Regions from separate parts of the Pseudomonas sp. GW821-FHT09E12 genome, predicted to be linked through region 4. Evidence: predicted binding sites of a transcription regulator. Region 4 holds the regulator's gene; each other region holds the start of a gene.
What was found. The regulator sigma-54, encoded in region 4, starts transcription at its own class of promoters, with help from an activator protein. The targets are predictions, from matches to a motif close to ANTGGCATNNANNTTGCTNT.

Region 1 (5,229 bases), on a different contig from region 4:
CATGGCGAACCGCAGCACGGCGCCGGCCAGGATCGGCGTGGCCACCATCAGCCCGCGCTGCTGGGTGGTCAGTTGCAGGTCGGCGGCGATCTGCACGGCCAGCGGGCCGAGCAGATACCAGACCATGAAGCTCAGGTCGAAGTAGAGGAAGGCCGCGAACAATGTCGGGGTGTGGCCGGATTTCCAGAAGCTTGAATTCATCGCGCACCTCAGCTGTTAAGAGTCTCGAAAGGAGTCATGAGCTTTTGCGTGGGGCGCCATTACGGCCGCTCCACCGGCCCCGGGCTGTGGGGCCAAAACGAAAAAACGCCGCAACCCGCATCGCCTGGGGCGAGAAGGGTGTGCGACGTCTTTGTCGTAGGTGGGGCAACCGCCGTTGGTTACCTGTGTCGATTACATAGCCAGATTTGTGCCAAGAGTTGCAGTCCTGGTGTCCCGGATCGCGGGCAAGCCTCGCTCCTACAGAAACTCACGGTCTTCTTCCGTAGGAGCGAGGCTTGCCCGCGATAGGCGGCCGCACCACAGCTGCGGGATTCAGCCCAGCAACTCGCTCATGGCGATGATCTGCTCGGCCACCTGGATCAGCTTCTGCTGGCGGCTCATGGCCTGGCGGCGCATCAGGGTGTAGGCCTGTTCTTCGTTGCAGTCTTTCATCTTCATCAACAGGCCCTTGGCCAGCTCGATGCGCTTGCGCTCGGCCAGTTGCTGGTCGCGGGCCTGCAGCTGCGCGCGCAAGGCCTGGTCGCTCTCGAAGCGGGCCATGGCCACGTCGAGAATGGGCTGCAGGCGCTGGGCCTGGATGCCTTCGACTATGTAGGCACTGACCCCGGACTTGATAGCGTGGCGCATCACGTCGGGGTCGTGCTCGTCGGTGAACATCACGATCGGCCGTGGCTGGTCGCGGCTGACCAGCACCACTTGCTCCATCACATCGCGGCTCGGTGATTCGGTATCGATCAGGATCACGTCCGGACGCACCGTTTCGACGCGCGTCGGCAGGTCGATGGTCAGGCCCGACTCGTCGATCACCTCGAAACCGGCTTCCATCAGGGCCGCCTTGAGCCGACCGACCTTCTTGGCGGTGTCGTTGATCAGCAGGATACGCAACATGGTCTCGGGCTCCTGTCAGCGGCTGGCGAGAAGAGGGGAGCTGTCGCTCATGGCGTGCAGCTGGAAGCTGCGGGCATAGGCGGCCGGGTCCGAACCGTCCCATAGCTTGCCGTCGATCAACTGGCTGCTGCGCATGTCCTGGCCCCAGGATGCGACGCCGACGGCGGTGGCGGCTTCACGATAGAGCTCGAGTTGCTGCACCTGGCGCGCGATGCCCAGGTAATCCGGATCTTCGCGCAGCAGGCCCCAGCGGCGGAACTGGGTCATGAACCACATGCCGTCGGACAGATACGGCAGGTTGACCGCGCCTTCATTATGAAAGCGTAGCGCGTGCGGGTCCTGCCAGCGGTGGCCGAGGCCGTCGGCATATTCGCCGAGCAGGCGCGGCTCGATGCAGTCCAGCGGCGCATCGAGGTACTCGCGGGCGCTCAGCAGTTGCGCGGTGCTCTGGCGGTTCTCGCGGCTCTGCTCGATGAAGCGGCTGGCCTCGAGGATCGCCGTGACCAGGGCCCGTGCGGTGTTTGGGTACTGCTCGACGAAGGCACGGGTGCAGCCGAGGACTTTTTCCGGGTGGTCGGGCCAGATCGCCTGGCTGGTGGCCAGGGTGAAGCCCAGGTTCTGGTTCACCGCGCTGGCGCTCCAGGGTTCGCCCACACAGAAACCGTCGATGCGCCCGGCCTGCAGGTGCGCGACCATTTGCGGCGGCGGCACCACCACGCTGTCGACGTCCTGCAACGGGTGGATGCCCTGGGCGGCCAGCCAGTAATACAGCCACATGGCGTGGGTGCCGGTGGGGAAGGTCTGGGCGAAGGTCGGCCTTGCCCGGCTTTGGTGCACGTGCCGGTGAAGCGCTTCAGGAGTGGTCACGTTCAGGGCTTGCAGCTCCCGCGAGAGGTTGATGCTCTGGCCGTTCTGGTTCAGGCCCATCAGCACCGCCATGTCGCTGGCGTTGACCCCGCCGATGCCCAGGTGCACGGCGTAGATCAGGCCATACAGGCTGTGGGCGGCATCCAGCTCGCCGCTCACCAGCTTGTCCCGCAGGTTGGCCCAGGACGCCTGGCGCTTGAGGTTCAGGGTCAGGCCGTAAGGTTGGGCGAAGCCCTGGGTGGCGGCGACCACCACCGAGGCGCAGTCGCTCAAGGCCATGAAACCGAGGTTGATCGCGGTCTTTTCCGGGGCATCGCTGCCGTTGACCCAGGCCAGCGGGCTGACGGGGAGTTCATTCATGGGGTGGCGTCCTCCATAAAAAAGCGGCCATAAAAAGCTTCCATAAAAAAACGTCGCACCCGCGCCAGGCAGAGCCGGCGGGGTAACGACGCCTTTGTCTTTCGACCCACGCCGCCATTGGCCTGGGTGCTGATGCAGGTTGTGGTGCAAGGCATATGCCATTCACCGCTGATTTCGCCGCGTGCCTCGCCTGCGGGGCCCATGCCCGGCTATAATCGCCGCCTCATTTCGCCGCCACCGAGTCAAGCCCGCCCATGTATACCCTGGCCCGCCAGCTGTTGTTCAAACTCTCCCCGGAAACCTCCCACGATCTGTCCCTGGACCTGATCGGCGCGGGCGGGCGTTTGGGCCTCAATGGCTTGCTGTGCAAGGCGCCGGCGCAGATGCCGGTGAAGGTCATGGGCCTGGACTTCCCGAACCCGGTCGGCCTCGCGGCCGGCCTGGACAAGAACGGCGCGGCCATCGACGGCTTCGCCCAATTGGGTTTCGGCTTCGTCGAAATTGGCACCATCACTCCGCGTCCGCAGCCGGGCAATCCCAAGCCGCGGATCTTCCGCCTGCCGGAAGCCGAGGCGATCATCAACCGCATGGGCTTCAACAACCTGGGCGTCGATCACCTGCTGGCCCGGGTGGCGGCGGCCAAGTACAAGGGCGTGCTGGGGATCAACATCGGCAAGAACTTCGACACCCCGGTTGAGCGTGCGGTGGATGATTACCTGATCTGCCTGGACAAGGTGTATGCCCACGCCAGCTACGTGACGGTCAACGTCAGTTCGCCCAACACCCCGGGCCTGCGCAGCCTGCAGTTCGGCGAGTCGCTCAAGCAGTTGCTTGGCGCTCTCAGCCAGCGTCAGCAAGAGCTGGCGGTGCAGCATGGCAAGCGGGTACCGCTGGCGATCAAGATCGCCCCGGACATGACCGACGAAGAAACCGCCGAAGTGGCGCAAGCGCTGATCGAGACCGGAATGGACGCGGTCATCGCCACCAACACCACCCTGAGCCGCGTTGGCGTCGAAGGCATGGAGCATGGCGACGAGGCGGGCGGCCTGTCCGGCGCGCCGGTGCGCGACAAGAGCACCCACACCGTGAAGGTGCTGGCGGGCGAGCTGGCCGGGCGTTTGCCGATCATTGCGGTGGGCGGTATCACCGAAGGCAAGCATGCGGCGGAAAAGATCGCTGCCGGCGCCAGCCTGGTGCAGTTGTATTCGGGCTTCATCTACAAGGGCCCGGCGCTGATTCGCGAGTCGGTGGACGCGATCGCGGCGTTGCGCTGAGGACAGCGGCTTTTTGCGCGGCCAATAAAAAGGGCTCCTGAAAGGAGCCCCTGGGCCGCAGCCCGCCGTCCGGATGGGACGTGCGTGGTTAAGTCGTTACGTATTCAGATTTTGGTGTCGGAATGTGTGCCCTGTTTTAGCCGACGGCGTGAAGTTCGTTGAGTCTGTGGATTCCCGCAGTGCCGGTCATACCGTCCCAGTTGTCGCCGCGTCCTTCGCGCCAGCCATTGATCCAGGCTTGGCGTACCGACGGTAGAGTAAATGGGCAAAGCTCACGGGACTTGCCATGAACGCCATACTGATATCCGCGCAAAAATGCTCTTTCCAACGGATCACGCTTAAGTCTTCTCATAGGGTGTTTCCCTCACTTGTTGACTGTCTTATGTCCCGTCGGCCTCGTTTGAGGCCGGGCAGAATGCTTCTGCCGTTGGTGCTCGCTGCCGGCGTCGCGAGCGTGGCGTTGGCGTCATTGCGGCGCCAACCTGAGTTGATTTCTAACCAATGCGTCACAACGAGGGAATGATCGTTTTGTCATAAGGACGTAACGATAATGATGTTGAGGCCATAAGAATGGCCTGCTTTACATCGGGTTGATCAGGCAAACCTCGCTCTGATCAGCCTCTTACTGGATGATGGGCTTAATGCTTTAGTGAGAATTCCATTCCGTTGCACTCAGGTATTATTCGATGAAAGGTCGAGTTATGACCTTTTGTTTCGCTGACTTTATTATCTGCCCCGGCATCTAAGCTCTTTTGACCCCAGTGGTCACCGCTAGCGGCGAGCTGAACAGCAGGGGCGGGACGGCACAGATTCGTGCCACGCGAGCGCTCTTCAAGAAAAGCGCTTGATTGAAAACCGGGCGGACGATGCGTTGTCCGTTCACTTATTGCTAAAGGCCCTGAACTCCCATGTCGGATCGCTACGAACTCTTCCTCACCTGTCCCAAAGGCCTTGAAGGCCTGCTCATCGAGGAAGCCGCCGGGCTTGGCCTTGAAGACGCGCGCGAACATACCTCGGCCGTGCGCGGCATGGCCGACATGGAGACCGCCTACCGCCTGTGCCTCTGGTCGCGCCTGGCCAACCGGGTACTGCTGGTGCTCAAGCGCTTCCCGATGAAGGACGCCGAAGACCTCTATCACGGCGTGCATGACGTCGACTGGCAGGACCACATGCTGGCGGACGGCACCCTGGCGGTGGAGTTCAGCGGCCACGGCTCGGGCATCGACAACACTCACTTCGGCGCCTTGAAGGTCAAGGACGCCATCGTCGACCGGCTGCGCACGCCGACCGGCGAGCGTCCCTCCATCGACAAGCTCAACCCGGACCTGCGCATTCACCTGCGCCTGGATCGCGGCGAAGCCATCCTCTCCCTCGACCTGTCCGGCCACAGCCTGCACCAGCGCGGCTATCGCCTGCAGCAGGGCGCGGCGCCGCTGAAGGAAAACCTCGCGGCGGCGATCCTGATCCGTTCCGGCTGGCCACGTATCGCGGCCAATGGCGGCGCCCTGGCCGACCCGATGTGCGGCGTGGGGACCTTCCTGGTGGAAGCAGCGATGATCGCCGCCGACATCGCCCCCAACCTCAAGCGCGAGCAATGGGGTTTCACCGCCTGGCTCGG
Region 2 (5,229 bases), on a different contig from region 4:
GACCCGAAAAAAAAGCAGTCATCAAACTGGCTGACAAGCTCTGGAAAAAACCTTTCAGCCATCTCTCAATGACAAAACGCAGACAAAAAAATGCCCGGCAAGCCGGGCATTTTTTCTGGCGGGATTACAGGTTGTAACCGCGCTCGTTGTGTTGCGCCAGGTCGAGGCCGACCGACTCTTCTTCCTCGGTGACACGCAGCCCGATGACCACATCCAGCACCTTGAGGATGATGAAGGTCACGATCGCGGTGTAGATCACCGTGAAGCCCACGCCTTTGCACTGGATCCACACTTGCGCGGCGATGTCGGTCACGGTGCCGAAGCCGCCCAGCGATGGCGCGGCGAACACGCCGGTGAGGATCGCGCCGAGGATACCGCCGATACCGTGCACGCCGAAGGCGTCCAGGGAGTCGTCGTAGCCCAGCTTGCGTTTCAGGGTGGTGGCGCAGAAGAAGCACACCACGCCCGCTGCCAGGCCGATCACCAGGGCGCCCATCGGGCCTACGGTGCCAGCGGCAGGCGTGATCGCCACCAGGCCGGCAACCACACCCGAGGCGATGCCCAGGGCGCTTGGCTTACCGTGGGTCAGCCATTCGGCGAACATCCAGCCCAGCGCCGCAGCGGCGGTGGCAATCTGGGTTACCAGCATCGCCATGCCGGCGGTGCCGTTGGCGGCGGCGGCGGAACCGGCGTTGAAGCCGAACCAGCCGATCCACAGCATGGCCGCGCCCATCAGGGTGTAACCCAGGTTGTGCGGCGCCATCGGGGTGGTCGGGAAGCCTTTACGCTTGCCCAGCACCAGGCAGGCCACCAGGCCGGCGATACCGGCGTTGATATGCACCACGGTGCCGCCGGCGAAGTCCAGCACGCCCCAGTCCCACATCAGGCCGCCGTTGCCGGACCAGACCATGTGTGCGATCGGCGCGTAGACCAGGGTGAACCAGATGGCCATGAAGATCAGCATGGCGGAGAACTTCATCCGCTCGGCGAAAGCACCGACGATCAGCGCCGGGGTGATGATGGCGAAGGTCATCTGGAAGGTGATGAACACCGCCTCGGGGAACAGCGCCGCCGGGCCGGTCAGGCTCGCCGGGGTGACGCCGGCCAGGAAGGCCTTGCCCAGGCCGCCGACGAAGGAGTTGAAGTTGACGACGCCCTGCTCCATGCCGGTGGTGTCGAACGCAATGCTGTAGCCATAAATGACCCACAGGATGCTGATCAGACCGGTAATGGCGAAGCACTGCATCATCACGGAAAGAATGTTTTTCGAACGCACCATGCCGCCGTAGAACAGCGCCAGGCCGGGAATGGTCATGAACAGCACCAGGGCGGTCGAGGTCAGCATCCAGGCGGTGTCGCCGGAGTTGAGGACTGGGGCTGCCACTTCGTCCGCCGCCATGGCCAGGCCAGGCATTACGAGGGACAACAGGGCTCCTAGCCCTGCGATTTTACGCAGAGTCATATTGTTTTCTCCTGGGGCGTTGGGTTTGGGGCGGCTTAGATGGCGTCGGTATCGGTTTCGCCGGTACGGATGCGAATAGCCTGTTCCAGATTGACCACGAAGATCTTGCCGTCACCGATCTTGCCGGTGTTGGCGGCCTTGGTTATCGCCTCGATGACCCGATCAAGATCCTTGTCATCGATGGCGACGTCGATCTTCACCTTGGGCAGGAAGTCGACTACGTACTCCGCGCCGCGATACAGCTCGGTGTGCCCCTTCTGCCGGCCGAAGCCTTTGACCTCAGTAACGGTAATGCCCTGCACGCCGATCTCGGACAGCGACTCGCGCACGTCGTCCAACTTGAACGGCTTGATGATGGCAGTGACTAGCTTCATGAAACTTTCTCCCGAATTGGTGGACTTGCCCCAGGAAAACAAACCCGACTCAAGTCTAAGCGCAGTGCCTGGCTTTGTAACGCATCGTCGGCCTTCCTCGACCAGACCGACGCCAGCTAACCGCTCCTGACGAAACACTTCCCCGCTCCGCCTGCCGCACTGCATTCGTCACAGCGACTGCATCAGTGCATGGGTCATCGGGGACTAAGCAGAAACCTTGCCATCTCGCGAAAACCCACTGATTTCAGTCCCTTGGCCGCCACGACAGAAACCACTTCGCCATCATCGCCACGGATACGCACAACAACAGTGCGCCACTGCCCGGCGCGATGCGCGAAAAGCGTGCATCCCCGCCTGCCGATTGACTATAGACAGTGCGTGATACACTGCCCGCCATTGTTTTCAGGACACTTCCCATGCTCGCGCCCAAAGACCTCCTCGATGCCCTGAGCGGCCATGCCGCCCGCCTGTTCAGCGGCGATACCCCACTGCCCCGCGCCGAAATCGAAAGCCAGTTCAAGGCCCTGCTGCAAAGCGGCTTCAGCAAACTGGACCTGGTCAGCCGGGAAGAATTCGACAGCCAGATGGTCGTCCTGGCCCGCACCCGGGCCCGCCTGGAAAGCCTGGAGGCGAAGGTCGCCGAGCTGGAAGCCAAGCTCAACCCGAGCGAGCAATAACCACCTCGACCGCGCCCCTGCGCATAGGCTCGACCATGCAGTGCCTGCCGCCGGTCGAGCCGGACCCCGCCAGCAAAGATTTTCCGCCCTGCCCGTTCATTTCCCGCCTGCTTCGCCGATAACATGTCCAGCGTTTGCGATCCTGGCCACCCTCGGGGCGAGCCATGCCCCACGACACCGCCAAGCAACGCCAACGCTTGCCTCGACTTATTTTTGTTGTGCACCAGGTAGCCCTATGACCGCGCCAAAACCCTTCAGCCGCTTGGCCTTCTTCGTTCATACCGCCGAGATGCTCAATCACTATCAGGCGGTCTGGAGCCTGTTGGGGGCCGATGCTTTCGATGTGGTCCTGCACGGCACCCATGAAGAGCGCGCGCAAAGCCGCGAACTGATTGGCGGCCTGGGCTACAGCTGTCACGGCAGCCTGGATGTGATCAAAGCCAATCACCGCTATGACGTGGTGGTCTCCAACCACAGCATGTACGACCACGGCTCGCAGCCGATGATCAAGGCGCTGGGCCATCGGCAGGTGCGCTTCATGTACGCCCTGGGCAAGTACAAACACAACTTCTCCAGCTGGAACCGGCATTACGACCTGATCCTGTGCTTCGGCCCCTGGCAGGCCGAGCGCCTGCGCGAATGCTGCGACGCCGTGACCTTCCAGATGGGCTACCCGCGCTACGACGCCTACTTTCGCGAAACCTCGCTGCAAGGCCAGCATCCGGCGGACCTGGGCCTGGACCCGACGAAAAAGACCGTGCTGTGGCTGCCGACCTGGATGGAGCTGTCGTCGATCAGCCGCTTCGCCGACGCCATGGCCGGGTTGTGCGATCGCTACAACGTCATCGTGAAGACCCACCCGCTGTCGGTCGAGGCCGATCCCGAAGCGCTGAAACTGCTCGAGCAATACCCGTTTACCGCGGTGATTACCCGCGTCTACGACAACCTCAGCCTGTTCCGTTGCGCCGACTATGTGGTTTCGGACTACGGCGGAACCGCGTTCGGCGCCCTGTACCTGGACAAGAACCTGCTGCTGTTGAATGTACCGGACGCCGAGCAGGACGCACTGACCGGCGAGGAATCGCCCGATGTGCTGCTGCGCAACGACATCGTCAACCTCGACCCCGAGGCGCGCTGGCAACTGCCCGACCTGCTGGGGGACGAGAACCTCTGGCAACGGCAGGCAGCGGTCCGTCAGCGCCTGCGTCGCCATTACTTCGCCCCCAGCTATGGTTTCTCGGCGGAGCTGGCGGTACTGGCGCTGCGCAACATCGAAAACATACTCAAGCAGGGGTGAAAGCATGGTGATCTGGCTGGTCGGCATGTCGGGCGCGGGCAAAACCACGATTGGCCGGGCCCTGTATGCCAGCCTGAAAACGCAACGGCCGCAGACCGTGTTCGTCGACGGCGACGAGATTCGCGCGCTGTTCCGCCATGACCAGCAGGCGGACGCCTATAGCGTCGCCGGACGCCGGGTCAACGCCGAGCGGATCCAGGCCCTGTGCGGCTGGCTCGATAGCCAGGGCATCGATGTGGTCTGCTGCATCCTGTCGATGTTCCAGGACATCAGCGACGACAACCGCCAGCGTTTCTCCAGCTACCGTGAAGTGTTCGTCGATGTGCCGCTGAGCACCCTGATCAGCCGTGACAACAAGGGGCTTTACCAGTCCGCCCTGAGGGGCGAACAGAGCAACGTGGTGGGCGTGGATATCGAGTATCCGCCGCCGCAACGCCCGGACCTGGTGCTGCATAACCGTCACGAGCCCGACGACATCCCGGGCTATGTGGAACGCATTCGCCAGCTTTGTGGGTATCCACCATCATGCTGAACTACGCCTACAGCGACGGGGACCTGCTGGAAACCCCGCAGACCTACCGCTACAGCAGCTTCCAGGGTGAAGCCTTCGTCGACGCCTGGCGCACCTCGCGCCTGAGCGCATGCGCCCACCTGCCGGCACCGGCCTTGCCTGCGCTGCATCCGCAAGGCCTGGCGCACGCCGGGGACAGCACGGCGCTGCTGAGCCACCTGTGCCTGGAAATGCGCGCGGGCGCTGGCGTCTCCGGCCCGCTGGCGAGCTACTGGCTGCCGCGCCTGTTGAAGAAATTCGAAGTGAGCAAACGCCTGTATGCCGGCTATGAAGCCGTGGCTCCGCACCGTCCGCTGCCCCATGGCAGCTATGGGTCCACACAGCCTTACCTGTTGCTGGCCGAGTGCATGCTGCACGGCTGGCAGGCGAGCGGCGCGGCCTACTACCTCAGCGGCCTGCTCAAGCTGACGGATACCCTGGTGTCGCAGCAGGGCCGCCTCGCCCCGGACCAGGGCGCCTACCTGGCCTGGCTGCTGACCCAGGAACAACAGCTGCTGGCCACAGTCGCCCGGGAGGCCGGCCTATGAGTCGCGCCCGCCTGCTGATCCTCTGCGCCCGCACCGCGCGCTCGGTCGCCTACTTGCAAGGCTTGGCGGCGGCCGGGATCGAACCTGAAGCGGTAATTGTCTACGGCCAGGGCGGCGGCCCGTTGCAAACCACCCGCGAGTTACAGGTGCAGTCACTGGCGGGGCTGTTCTGCCCGGACCTGAGCCAGGACCTCGACACCTGCCTGGCGGCCCTGAACTGGCCCCACGAGGTGTCCCCGGCCCAGGCTCTCGACGATCCGCAACTGCTCACGCTCATCACCCGCCAGGCGCCGGACCTGGTCGTCTACTCCGGCTACGGCG
Region 3 (5,229 bases), on a different contig from region 4:
GTCACGTCCAGTTGCTTGTTGGCAGCATAGAGACCGCTAAGGCCGATATTAAAAGACATATTCCACTCCTTGTGCCGTGTTAGTCGGCTCTAGATACCAATGGTTTGAACTTTGGAGAGCGCCACGGGGCTGCTCAGTCCCGCAAGGTTCAACATCAGCTCACCGCCGGTCTGGCTGATGGTGACGCTGTTGACCGTCGCCGGCAGGTAGGTGACCAGATCGGTCGCCTTGCCATCGATCTTTGTGCTGGCCTTGAAGGTGTAATTGCCCGGATCGGCCTTGGTGCCGTCGGTCTTGGTGCCGTCCCAGACAAAGCTGGTACTGCCGGCCTTCTGGCTTCCCAGGTCGAGGGTCTTGACCGTTTTGCCATCCTTGTCGGTGATGGTCACGGTGACGCCGCTGACTCCGGTAGGCACTGTCACCGAACCGGTCATGCTCTTGGTGGTGTCGACCTGAGTGGTACCGGTCTGGACGATCACCGAACGACCCACCAGGGACGAAGCCTGCAGGGCCTGGGACGACTTGTAGTTGCCAGTGATGGAGTTCACCGAGGTATTGAGGGTGGTGATCCCTTCCAGGGTGGAGAACTGCGCCAACTGGGCAACGAATGCGCTGTTGTCCTGTGGGTCCAGCGGGTTCTGGTTTTTCAGCTGGGTCACCAGCAACTTCAGGAACGCGTCCTTGCCCAGCTCATTTTTGCCCTTGACGCTATTGGTGGCCGCCGCCAGGCCGTCATTGCTGGTGGTCGGGGTCTTCTTCGAGGAGTTCGCAAGGACCTCCTTGAGCGTCAGGCCACTGGTGGTATCGGTAACACTCATCTGAGTCGCCCCTTATCACTGACCGAGGGTCAGGACCTTCTGCATCATGGTTTTGGCGGTGTTCATCATTTCCGCGTTGGTCTGGAACGAGCGGCTGGCAGAAATCATGTCAGCCATTTCTTCCACCACATTGACGTTGGGGTAGTAGACATACCCCTTGGCGTCGGCGGCCGGATGGTTAGGCTCGTAACGCGCTTCTAGGTTGCTCTGGTCCTCGACCACACCCAGCACCTGAACGCCCTGACCGGCCGCGTCCTGATTCTGGAACAGCGACTCGCTGCCACCGCTTTGCGCGCCCTGGAACATGGTGGCGAATACCGGATGGCGCGCACGGTAGGTCTGGTCGATGCTCGAGGAGACTGTCTCGGCGTTGGCGATGTTACTGGCGACGGTGTTCAAGCGAGTGGTCTGGGCACTCATGCCACTACCGGCAATATTGAAAACACTGGCGAGGGACATGGATTACTCTCCGCGCAGGGCTGACACCAGCCCTTTGAATTTGCTGTTGAGCAGCGTGAAGCTGGCCTGGAAGTTCACCGAGTTCTCGGCGTAGTTCGACTGTTCCAGTTGGGCATCCACGGTGTTCTGGTCGATCGACGGCTGCATCGGTGTGCGGTACAGCAGCGATTCGTCGCCGCTGCCCAGGCCTTCAGCTTCGATGTGCCGGCTGTTGGTCATGTTCAGGGCAAAGGTGCCGTTCTTGGCTTTCTCGTTCTGCTCGGCGAGCACGGCAGAGAAGTCCAGATCCCGAGCCTTGTAGTTCGGGGTGTCGGCGTTGGCGATGTTGTTGGCCAGCACCTCGGCACGCTTGGCGCGAAAGCCAAGAGCCTGCTCATGAATGCCGAGCGCTTTATCGAAGCTGATGCTCATGTCGGGAAACCTTCGACCAGATTTTTCGTAAACGGGATATAGCAAGCTGCGTGCCAAGTGCTAAAAGCCCGTAAATCAAGGCTTTGCCGGCAGCGGCAAAGCGGCAATGCCAGAAAAGCGGCAAGGCATTTCCGCGAAACGTCAGCAAAGCGGCAATGCAGCGGTTGCCGCCTCTCCTGCGCTGGCGCAATTGCGGGCACAAAAAAAGAGGCCCGAAGGCCTCTCTTTTTCAACAACGACAATCTTACTTCGCCTGGTAAATGATCCCAGGGCTGCACTGGACCATCTGGTAGTGGTCGGGCAATCCATTGAGCGCCTCGGAAGCGCCGAGAAACAGGTAACCACCCGGCTTCAGGGTGCTGTGAATGCGCATCAGGATGTCCTTCTTCACCTCGGCGGAGAAGTAGATCAGCACATTACGGCAGAACACGACATCGAATTTGCCCAGGCTGGCATAGCTGTCCAGCAGGTTGAACGAGCGGAACTCGACCCGGCTCTTGATCGGCGCCTTGACCACCCAGCGCCCCGGCCCCTTGGGGTCGAAATAGCGCTGCAAGCGATCGGCCGACAAACCACGACCGATCGCCAGGCTGTCGTACTCGCCGGTCTTGCAGTTGTTCAGCATGGTCCCGGACAGGTCGGTGGCAACGATCTGCACCCCCATCTTCAATTGCCCCATGTTGGTCTTCTCGAACTCGTCGATCGACATGGACAACGAATAGGGTTCCTGCCCCGAGGAACAGGCCGCCGACCAGATGCGCAAGCGCTGGTTGGGGCTGGCCTTGATCGCCTCCGGCAAGACCTTGTTCTTCAACACCTCGAATGGATAGGTATCGCGAAACCATAGGGTCTCGTTGGTGGTCATGGCGTCGACCACCATCTCTCGCAAACCGCTGCGCGGCTGGGACTGAATGCGCTGAACCAGCTCCCCGAGGGACTTGATGCCTTGCTGTTCCATCAGTTTGTTGAGACGGCTCGACACCAGATATTGCTTGTTCTCACCCAGCAAGATCCCACAGGCTTTTTCCAGGAACACCCGGAACTGTTCGAAATCCAAATTACCCGTAGACAATGATGCCGCCTCTTAAATCGTGTGACCGCCGGGGATGGATATCCCTAGCTGTTATCTGCTGCTTTGATCCGGTCGACAACCCGGGATGCCAGGTCATCAGGACGAAACTTGGCAAGGAAGTCATCGGCACCGACCTTCTTCACCATCGCCTGATTGAATACACCTGACAACGAAGTATGCAGGATGATATGCAGCTTTTGCATGCGTGGATCGTTGCGTATTTCAGCCGTGAGGGTGTAACCGTCCATCTCCGGCATCTCGATGTCGGAGATCATCATCAGAAACTCTTCTTCAGGTTTCTTGCCCTCGTCGACCAGCTTGCGCAGGTAATCCAGCGCCTGTCGGCCGTCGTTCAAGGCCACCACCTCGACCCCCACTGTCTGCAGGCAACGCGTGACCTGCTTGCGCGCCACCGACGAGTCATCGACCGTCAGTACCCGCAGTGAAACAGCCTTGTGCTGAGTCTCGACATCCACCACGCCGACCGAAATGGTCTCGGGCGTCGGCGCGACCTCGGCCAGCACCTTCTCGACGTCGATGATTTCCACTAACTGATTGTCGACCCGCGTCACCGCCGTCAGGTAGTGATCGCGCCCCGTCCCCTTGGGTGGCGGATGGATCTCCTCCCAGTTCATGTTGACGATGCGCTCGACCGACCGCACCAGAAACCCCTGGGTCTTGGTGTTGTACTCAGTGATGATGACAAAGGGGTTGCTCAGATCCTGCAACCCGCCTGAACCGGTGGCCATCGCCAGGTCCAGGATCGGAATGGTCGCCCCTCGAATATTCGCGACACCGCACACCACAGGACTGGATTTGGGCATCAACGTCAGTTTGGGGCATTGCAGCACCTCCCGAACCTTGAACACGTTGATCCCATAGAGCTGCTGCCCGTCGAGACGGAACAACAACAGCTCAAGGCGATTCTGCCCTACCAGTTGCGTGCGCTGGTTCACCGAATCCATTACACCAGCCATGCCAGACTCCCCAAAGCTTAAGTTCCGACGCGCGCTCATCGCTAAACGGCACGGCGCTTGCTTTTTAACTGTTATGAACGCCAAAACGACATTTTCCCGACGCCTGACATCAAACTACCGCAGATTGCTGTACGGGCTGTCGGCTTTGTTTTTTTTAAACCCTGGCCATCCTGCCGTTGCTGACTCGGTAACCCTGCCTGATCTACTTATCGGCGTCACTCAAGGGTTTCTTGAATTCACCGTAGAAGACTATTTAGCCACCAGTCAAACGCCTGGGCGCTACGAGATCCAAGTCAATCAACTCGACCCGCGGCTGCGCATGCCGCACTGCGACAAGGAATTGACAGCGACCCTGGAAAGCCCGGCGCAACCGCTGGGACGCGTGACCGTTCGCGTCCGTTGCGACGGCGCCTCGCCCTGGACCGTATTCGTGCCCGCCCAGGTCAAGCTGTTCCGCGAGGTGGTGACCACCACCCGGCCACTCAAGCGCGCCGGCATCATCAGCCCCGAAGACGTAATGCTGCGCGAGCGCGATATCGGCCAGATCAACCAGGGCTATCTGACTTCAGTGGACCAGGCCATTGGGCAGAAGCTTGTCCGACCAATGGTCGCCGACCAGCTCGTCACCCTGGTTCACCTGGAACAGGCGGAAGTGGTGCGCAAGGGCGATCAGGTGGTGATCTCTGCCCGTAGCGGCACGCTGAACGTGAAAATGCCCGGCGAAGCCTTGTCCAATGGCGGCATGAGCGAGCAGATACGGGTCAAGAACCTCAATTCACAACGGATCATCAAAGCGCGGATCACCGCGCCGGGACAGGTGGAAGTCGCCATGTAGACGACTGGCGCTGTGCACTGTTGCCCCCTAAACTGTGGCCCATGCAGGGCAACAGCGGCGCGTGCGGGCTTATCGATATTTGAGCCTAAAGTTTTCCGGCGTATTGCCGAAAACAAGTCAAGCGTCCAAATACCCAGAGGTTTTTTTTACCATGGCCATCGATTTCAGCCGTTTAAACAGCTCTCCCTCACTCACCGGCAGCACGCGCACCAGCGCCAGCAAGGAAACCGGCGACGCCGACAAATCCGCGCCGCTGAACGCTCCGGCCGAACAGGCCAGCACCAGCGGGGAGTCAGTACACCTCAGTAATGAGGCTCAACAGTTGCAGAAGATCACTGACAAGCTGCGCGACCAGCCTGCCGTCGACAACGCCCGCGTGGCCGAGCTGAAGCAAGCGATTGCCGATGGCAGCTATAAAGTCGACAGCAACCGTGTAGCCAGCAAACTGCTTAATTTCGAAGCCCAGCGCTAGCCAATAAGGCCTGCGCCAGTTTTTTGGACGCTTAAAACCCAAGGCCATACATGCACGACACTAATTTGCTGCAACTGATCACCGACGACTTTGCTCCAGCTCAACAATTGCTGGAATTGCTGCGCACCGAATCCCTAGCCCTGCACGGTCGCGACATGCCGCTGCTGGAAGAGATTCTCGCGCAG
Region 4 (5,229 bases):
TGCTGGACGGGCTTCTTGCCCAACTGGGCCTAAGCTATGAACAGGTCGCCTACCTGGGCGACGATCTGCCCGACCTGCCAGTGATCCGCCGTGTCGGCCTGGGCATGGCTGTCGCCAATGCCGCCAGTTTTGTCCGTGAACACGCCCATGGCGTCACCCAGGCCCGTGGCGGCGAAGGCGCCGCCCGCGAGTTCTGCGAGTTGATCCTGCGCGCCCAAGGCAGCCTTGAAGCAGCCCACGCCGCCTACTTATAGAGCCTCCCATGCTGAGCAAAAAGATTCGCAACATACTGATCTTCGGCATCATCACCGTGCTGTTCCTGGCGGTGGGGTACTGGAACATCAGCCCGGAACGCTTCCTCGACAAGCCGGTCGCGCAGGTCGACGAAAGCGCCATCGACTACTACGCCATCAACGCCCGTAGCGTGCAGTACCTGCCCGACGGCAAGCTGCAGTACGAAATGACTTCCGACAAGGTCGAGCACCTCAAGGCCACCGAGGTGACCCTGCTGACCAAGCCGGACCTGCAGATGTATCGCGGCACCGCCTTCCCTTGGCATGTCCAGAGCGAGCGCGGCGAAGTCAACCCGGACGGCACCGAGGTCGAGTTGATCGATTCGGTACGGGTTTCGCGCACCGACGAGAAAAATCGCAACCTGCTGATCACCACGACCCGCATGACAGTATTCCCGCAGAAGCAATATGCGCAGACCGATCAAGACGTTAGAATCGACGGCGCCGGCGGCGTGACGACTGGCAAGGGAATGAAAGCGTATTTGAAAGACGGCAGGATGAACCTGCTATCGAACGTAAGAGGACAGTATGAGGCTCGTTAAAACCCTCCCTATTTTGCTCGGTCTGGGCGCAGCACTGGGAAGCGTGAGCGCCTGGGCTCTGCCGAACGATAGCCAGCAACCGATCCGCATCCAGGCCGACGACGCTCAACTGGACGACAAGAATGGCGTAGCCACCTACAGAGGCGACGTGATCATCACCCAGGGCTCGATGAAGGTGACCGGCAATACCGTGACCATCACCCGCACCCAGACCGGTGATATCGACGTGGTGACCTCGGTGGGCAACCTGGCCTACTTCGAGCAGATTCAAACCCAGGGCGACACCAAGCCGGTCCAGGGCTACGGTGTGACCATCCAGTACCACGCCGCGCAGAACCGCGTCGTACTGATCGACCGCGCCAAAGTCGTCGACAAGGACGGCAACATCACCCAGGGCGAGAAAATCGTCTACGACACCAACAAGAAGCTGGCCAGCGCCGGTCGCGCTACCGGCAGCAAGGTCACCGAGTCGCGCCCACGGATCGACATGGTCATCCAGCCGAAAAAGAAAACTGACGAAAAGGCCCAGTAATGGCAACTCTGAAAGCTCAGCACCTGGCCAAGAGCTACAAGAGCCGCCAGGTCGTGCGTGACGTCAGCCTGTCCATCGACAGCGGCCAGATCGTCGGCCTGCTCGGCCCTAACGGCGCCGGCAAGACCACCTGCTTCTACATGATCGTCGGCCTGGTCCAGGCCGATCAGGGTCGCATCCTGATCGACGACCTGGATGTCAGCCACCAGCCGATGCACGGCCGCGCCCGTGCCGGGATCGGCTACCTGCCGCAGGAAGCCTCGATCTTCCGCAAGCTTTCGGTGGCCGACAACATCATGGCCATCCTCGAGACCCGCAAGGAGCTCGACAAGGCCGGCCGTCGCCAGGAGCTGGAAAGCCTGCTGCAGGAGTTCCACATCAACCACATTCGCGACAACCTGGGCATGAGCCTTTCCGGCGGTGAACGTCGCCGCGTGGAAATCGCTCGCGCCCTGGCCACCGCCCCCAAGTTCATCCTGCTCGACGAACCTTTCGCCGGCGTGGACCCGATCTCGGTAGGCGACATCAAGCAGATCATTCATCACCTGAAGGCCAAGGGTATCGGCGTGCTCATCACCGACCACAACGTCCGTGAAACCCTGGATATCTGCGAAACCGCCTACATCGTCAACGACGGTCAACTGATCGCCGAAGGCGACGCCGAAACCATCCTCGCCAACGAGCTGGTCAAGGAAGTTTACCTGGGCCATGAGTTCCGCCTGTAAGCCCTGAGGTGTTTGGCTGGTCGCCAGAGCGCCCGCCCCAATAAAACCCTGCTGTTTTTATTGTTACAGCGCTCTAGGCAAACACTTCAGTTTCAGGCATATAATTTGCTTATGTTTGGCGCTCACGCGCCCTGTAGTGGATGGCGCATGTGCGCCGGCGAATAAGGTGTTAAGCCCCTGCCATGAAACCATCGCTAGTCCTCAGAATGGGCCAGCAGCTGACGATGACACCGCAGCTGCAACAGGCCATCCGCCTTCTCCAATTGTCGACCCTGGACCTGCAACAGGAAATCCAGGAGGCCCTGGAGTCCAACCCGATGCTCGAGCGCCAGGAAGAAGGCGACGACTTCGATAACACCGATCCGCTGGCCGACAACGCCGAGCAGAAACCCAATACCGATATCCAGGAACCCTCCTACCAGGAAACCGCCCCGACGGTGGACAACCTCGAGGACGGCGAATGGAACGAACGCATTCCCAACGACCTGCCGGTCGACACCGCCTGGGAAGACGTCTACCAGACCAGCGCCAGCAGCCTGCCCAGCAACGATGACGACGAGTGGGATTTCACCACCCGCACCTCGGCCGGCGAAAGCCTGCAGAGCCATCTGCTCTGGCAGTTGAACCTGGCGCCCATGTCCGACACCGATCGCCTGATCGCCGTGACCCTGATCGACTGCATCAACAATCAAGGCTATCTGGACGAAACCCTCGAGGAAATTCTCGAAGCCTTCGATCCGGAACTGGACATCGAACTCGACGAAATCGAGGCTGTCCTGCATCGTATCCAGCAATTCGAGCCCGCCGGCATCGGCGCCCGCAACCTGGGCGAATGCCTGCTGCTGCAACTGCGCCAGCTGCCTGCCAAGACCCCTTGGCTGACTGAAGCCAAGCGCCTGGTCAGCGACTTCATCGACCTGCTCGGCAGCCGCGACTACAGCCAGCTGATGCGGCGCATGAAGCTCAAGGAAGACGAGCTGCGCCAAGTCATCGAACTGGTACAGAGCCTCAACCCACGGCCGGGCTCGCAAATCGAATCCACCGAAGCCGAATACGTGGTCCCCGACGTCATAGTGCGCAAGGACAACGAACGCTGGCTGGTGGAGTTGAACCAGGAGTCCGTGCCGCGCCTGCGCGTCAACCCACAGTACGCCGGCTTCGTGCGGCGCGCCGACACCAGCGCCGACAACACCTTCATGCGCAACCAGTTGCAGGAAGCCCGCTGGTTCATCAAGAGCCTGCAGAGCCGTAACGAAACCCTGATGAAAGTCGCCACCCAGATCGTCGAGCATCAGCGCGGCTTCCTCGAGTACGGCGATGAGGCGATGAAACCGTTGGTCCTGCATGACATCGCCGAAGCAGTCGGCATGCACGAGTCGACGATTTCACGGGTGACCACGCAAAAATTCATGCATACCCCACGGGGCATTTATGAACTGAAATACTTTTTCTCCAGCCACGTAAGTACCTCCGAAGGCGGTGAATGCTCGTCCACGGCGATCCGCGCGATCATCAAAAAACTGGTCGCCGCGGAAAATCAGAAAAAGCCGTTGAGTGACAGCAAGATCGCTGGTTTACTGGAGGCACAAGGCATTCAGGTAGCCCGTCGTACCGTCGCCAAGTACCGTGAATCCCTGGGGATCGCGCCTTCCAGCGAACGGAAGCGGTTGATGTAGCCGCCGGGCTCGCCACAGCGTTCCAGTGGCAGGTCAATCGACCTGCCGCTTTATGCACTGGCAACGAAGGAGAAGCTGTATGCAAGTCAACATCAGTGGACACCAACTGGAAGTGACCGAACCTCTGCGCGCTTACATCGGCGAAAAACTCGACCGACTTGAGCGGCACTTTGACAAGATTACCAATGTGCAGGTAACGCTGGCCGTCGAAAAACTGAAGCAGAAAATCGAGGCCACGCTGCACATCCATGGTGGGGAAGTCGTCGCCAATGCAGAGCATGACGACATGTATGCCGCAATCGACTTGCTCACGGACAAGCTTGACCGCCAACTGAAAAAGCATAAGGAAAAGCAACTCCACCTTCTCCAAGGCACGGGTCGCTAACACTCCCCTCCCATGATCCGACTTGAAAGCATCCTGACCCCCGGCCGTTCCCTAGTGAACGTGCCGGGCGGCAGTAAAAAACGCGCCCTCGAACAAATTGCCAACCTGATCAGCCGCGAAGTGCCTGATCTGGAGATGCAAGATGTCTTCGAAAGCCTGATTGCCCGTGAAAAACTGGGCTCTACCGGTTTTGGCAACGGCATCGCCATTCCACACTGCCGCCTCAAAGGCTGTGAGTCGCCCATCAGTGCCCTGATGCACCTGGACGCTCCCATCGATTTCGACGCCATCGACGGCGCACCGGTCGACCTGCTGTTCGTACTGCTGGTCCCGGAAGCCGCCACCGATGCGCACCTGGAACTGCTCCGGCAGATTGCCAGCATGCTGGACCGCAAAGAAGTGCGCGACAAACTGCGCAGCGCCACCAGCAACGAAGCCTTGTACAAGGTTGTCCTGGACGAACAGAACGGTCAGTAATCATGCGCTTGATCATCGTCAGCGGCCGGTCCGGCTCAGGTAAAAGCACCGCCCTCGATGTACTCGAGGACAATGGCTATTACTGCATCGACAACCTGCCGGCCGGGCTGTTGCCCGAGCTGGCCGAACGGGCGTTGATCCACACCGAACTGACACAGCCCCTGGTCGCCGTGTCGATCGACGCCCGCAACCTGCCCAGCCACCTGTCACGCTTCCCCGAACTGCTCGAGGAAGTCCGCAGCCGGCATATCCAGTGCGATGTGCTGTACCTGGATGCTGACGAAGAAACCCTGCTCAAGCGCTTTTCCGAAACCCGCCGCCGCCACCCCTTGAGCAGCAACAATCGCTCGCTGGCCGAGGCGATCCAGGACGAAAGCCACCTGCTGGGACCGATCGCCGACCTGGCCGATCTCAAGGTCAACACCACCAACCTGAACCTGTATCAACTGCGCGATACCATCAAGTTGCGCCTGTTGAACCAACCGGAGCCGGGCACCGCCTTTCTGGTGGAGTCTTTCGGATTCAAGCGTGGCATGCCGGTCGATGCCGACCTGGTGTTCGATGTGCGCTGCCTGCCCAACCCGTACTGGAAACCCGAG

Region 1: a site for sigma-54 is predicted at 2,481-2,500, ahead of AC07PQ_RS23375 (CmpA/NrtA family ABC transporter substrate-binding protein). Genes of this name have one in related genera too.
Region 2: a site for sigma-54 is predicted at 2,042-2,061, ahead of glnK (P-II family nitrogen regulator). Genes of this name have one in related genera too.
Region 3: a site for sigma-54 is predicted at 1,727-1,746, ahead of flgB (flagellar basal body rod protein FlgB). Genes of this name have one in related genera too.

Annotation. Positions count from the first base shown of each region.
Region 1 is NZ_JBWKOM010000008.1:194,506-199,734, reverse strand. It holds gene AC07PQ_RS23385 (nitrate/nitrite transporter) at 1-201, opposite strand, end outside; gene AC07PQ_RS23380 (ANTAR domain-containing response regulator) at 535-1,110, opposite strand; gene AC07PQ_RS23375 (CmpA/NrtA family ABC transporter substrate-binding protein) at 1,126-2,337, opposite strand; gene AC07PQ_RS23370 (quinone-dependent dihydroorotate dehydrogenase) at 2,592-3,611, shown strand; gene rmf (ribosome modulation factor) at 3,748-3,963, opposite strand; gene rlmKL (bifunctional 23S rRNA (guanine(2069)-N(7))-methyltransferase RlmK/23S rRNA (guanine(2445)-N(2))-methyltransferase RlmL) at 4,520-5,229, shown strand, end outside.
Region 2 is NZ_JBWKOM010000005.1:254,881-260,109, reverse strand. It holds gene AC07PQ_RS16285 (ammonium transporter) at 125-1,462, opposite strand; gene glnK (P-II family nitrogen regulator) at 1,498-1,836, opposite strand; gene AC07PQ_RS16275 (accessory factor UbiK family protein) at 2,253-2,513, shown strand; gene AC07PQ_RS16270 (CDP-glycerol glycerophosphotransferase family protein) at 2,749-3,810, shown strand; gene AC07PQ_RS16265 (adenylyl-sulfate kinase) at 3,815-4,342, shown strand; gene AC07PQ_RS16260 (hypothetical protein) at 4,336-4,908, shown strand; gene AC07PQ_RS16255 (formyltransferase family protein) at 4,905-5,229, shown strand, end outside.
Region 3 is NZ_JBWKOM010000006.1:422,385-427,613, reverse strand. It holds gene flgE (flagellar hook protein FlgE) at 1-59, opposite strand, end outside; gene flgD (flagellar hook assembly protein FlgD) at 90-818, opposite strand; gene flgC (flagellar basal body rod protein FlgC) at 834-1,277, opposite strand; gene flgB (flagellar basal body rod protein FlgB) at 1,281-1,688, opposite strand; gene cheR (protein-glutamate O-methyltransferase CheR) at 1,933-2,760, opposite strand; gene AC07PQ_RS20270 (chemotaxis protein CheV) at 2,805-3,737, opposite strand; gene flgA (flagellar basal body P-ring formation chaperone FlgA) at 3,811-4,572, shown strand; gene flgM (flagellar biosynthesis anti-sigma factor FlgM) at 4,724-5,044, shown strand; gene AC07PQ_RS20255 (flagella synthesis protein FlgN) at 5,095-5,229, shown strand, end outside.
Region 4 is NZ_JBWKOM010000003.1:213,341-218,569, reverse strand. It holds gene AC07PQ_RS09490 (KdsC family phosphatase) at 1-254, shown strand, start outside; gene lptC (LPS export ABC transporter periplasmic protein LptC) at 263-835, shown strand; gene lptA (lipopolysaccharide transport periplasmic protein LptA) at 822-1,367, shown strand; gene lptB (LPS export ABC transporter ATP-binding protein) at 1,367-2,092, shown strand; gene AC07PQ_RS09470 (RNA polymerase factor sigma-54) at 2,275-3,768, shown strand; gene hpf (ribosome hibernation-promoting factor, HPF/YfiA family) at 3,848-4,153, shown strand; gene ptsN (PTS IIA-like nitrogen regulatory protein PtsN) at 4,166-4,630, shown strand; gene rapZ (RNase adapter RapZ) at 4,633-5,229, shown strand, end outside.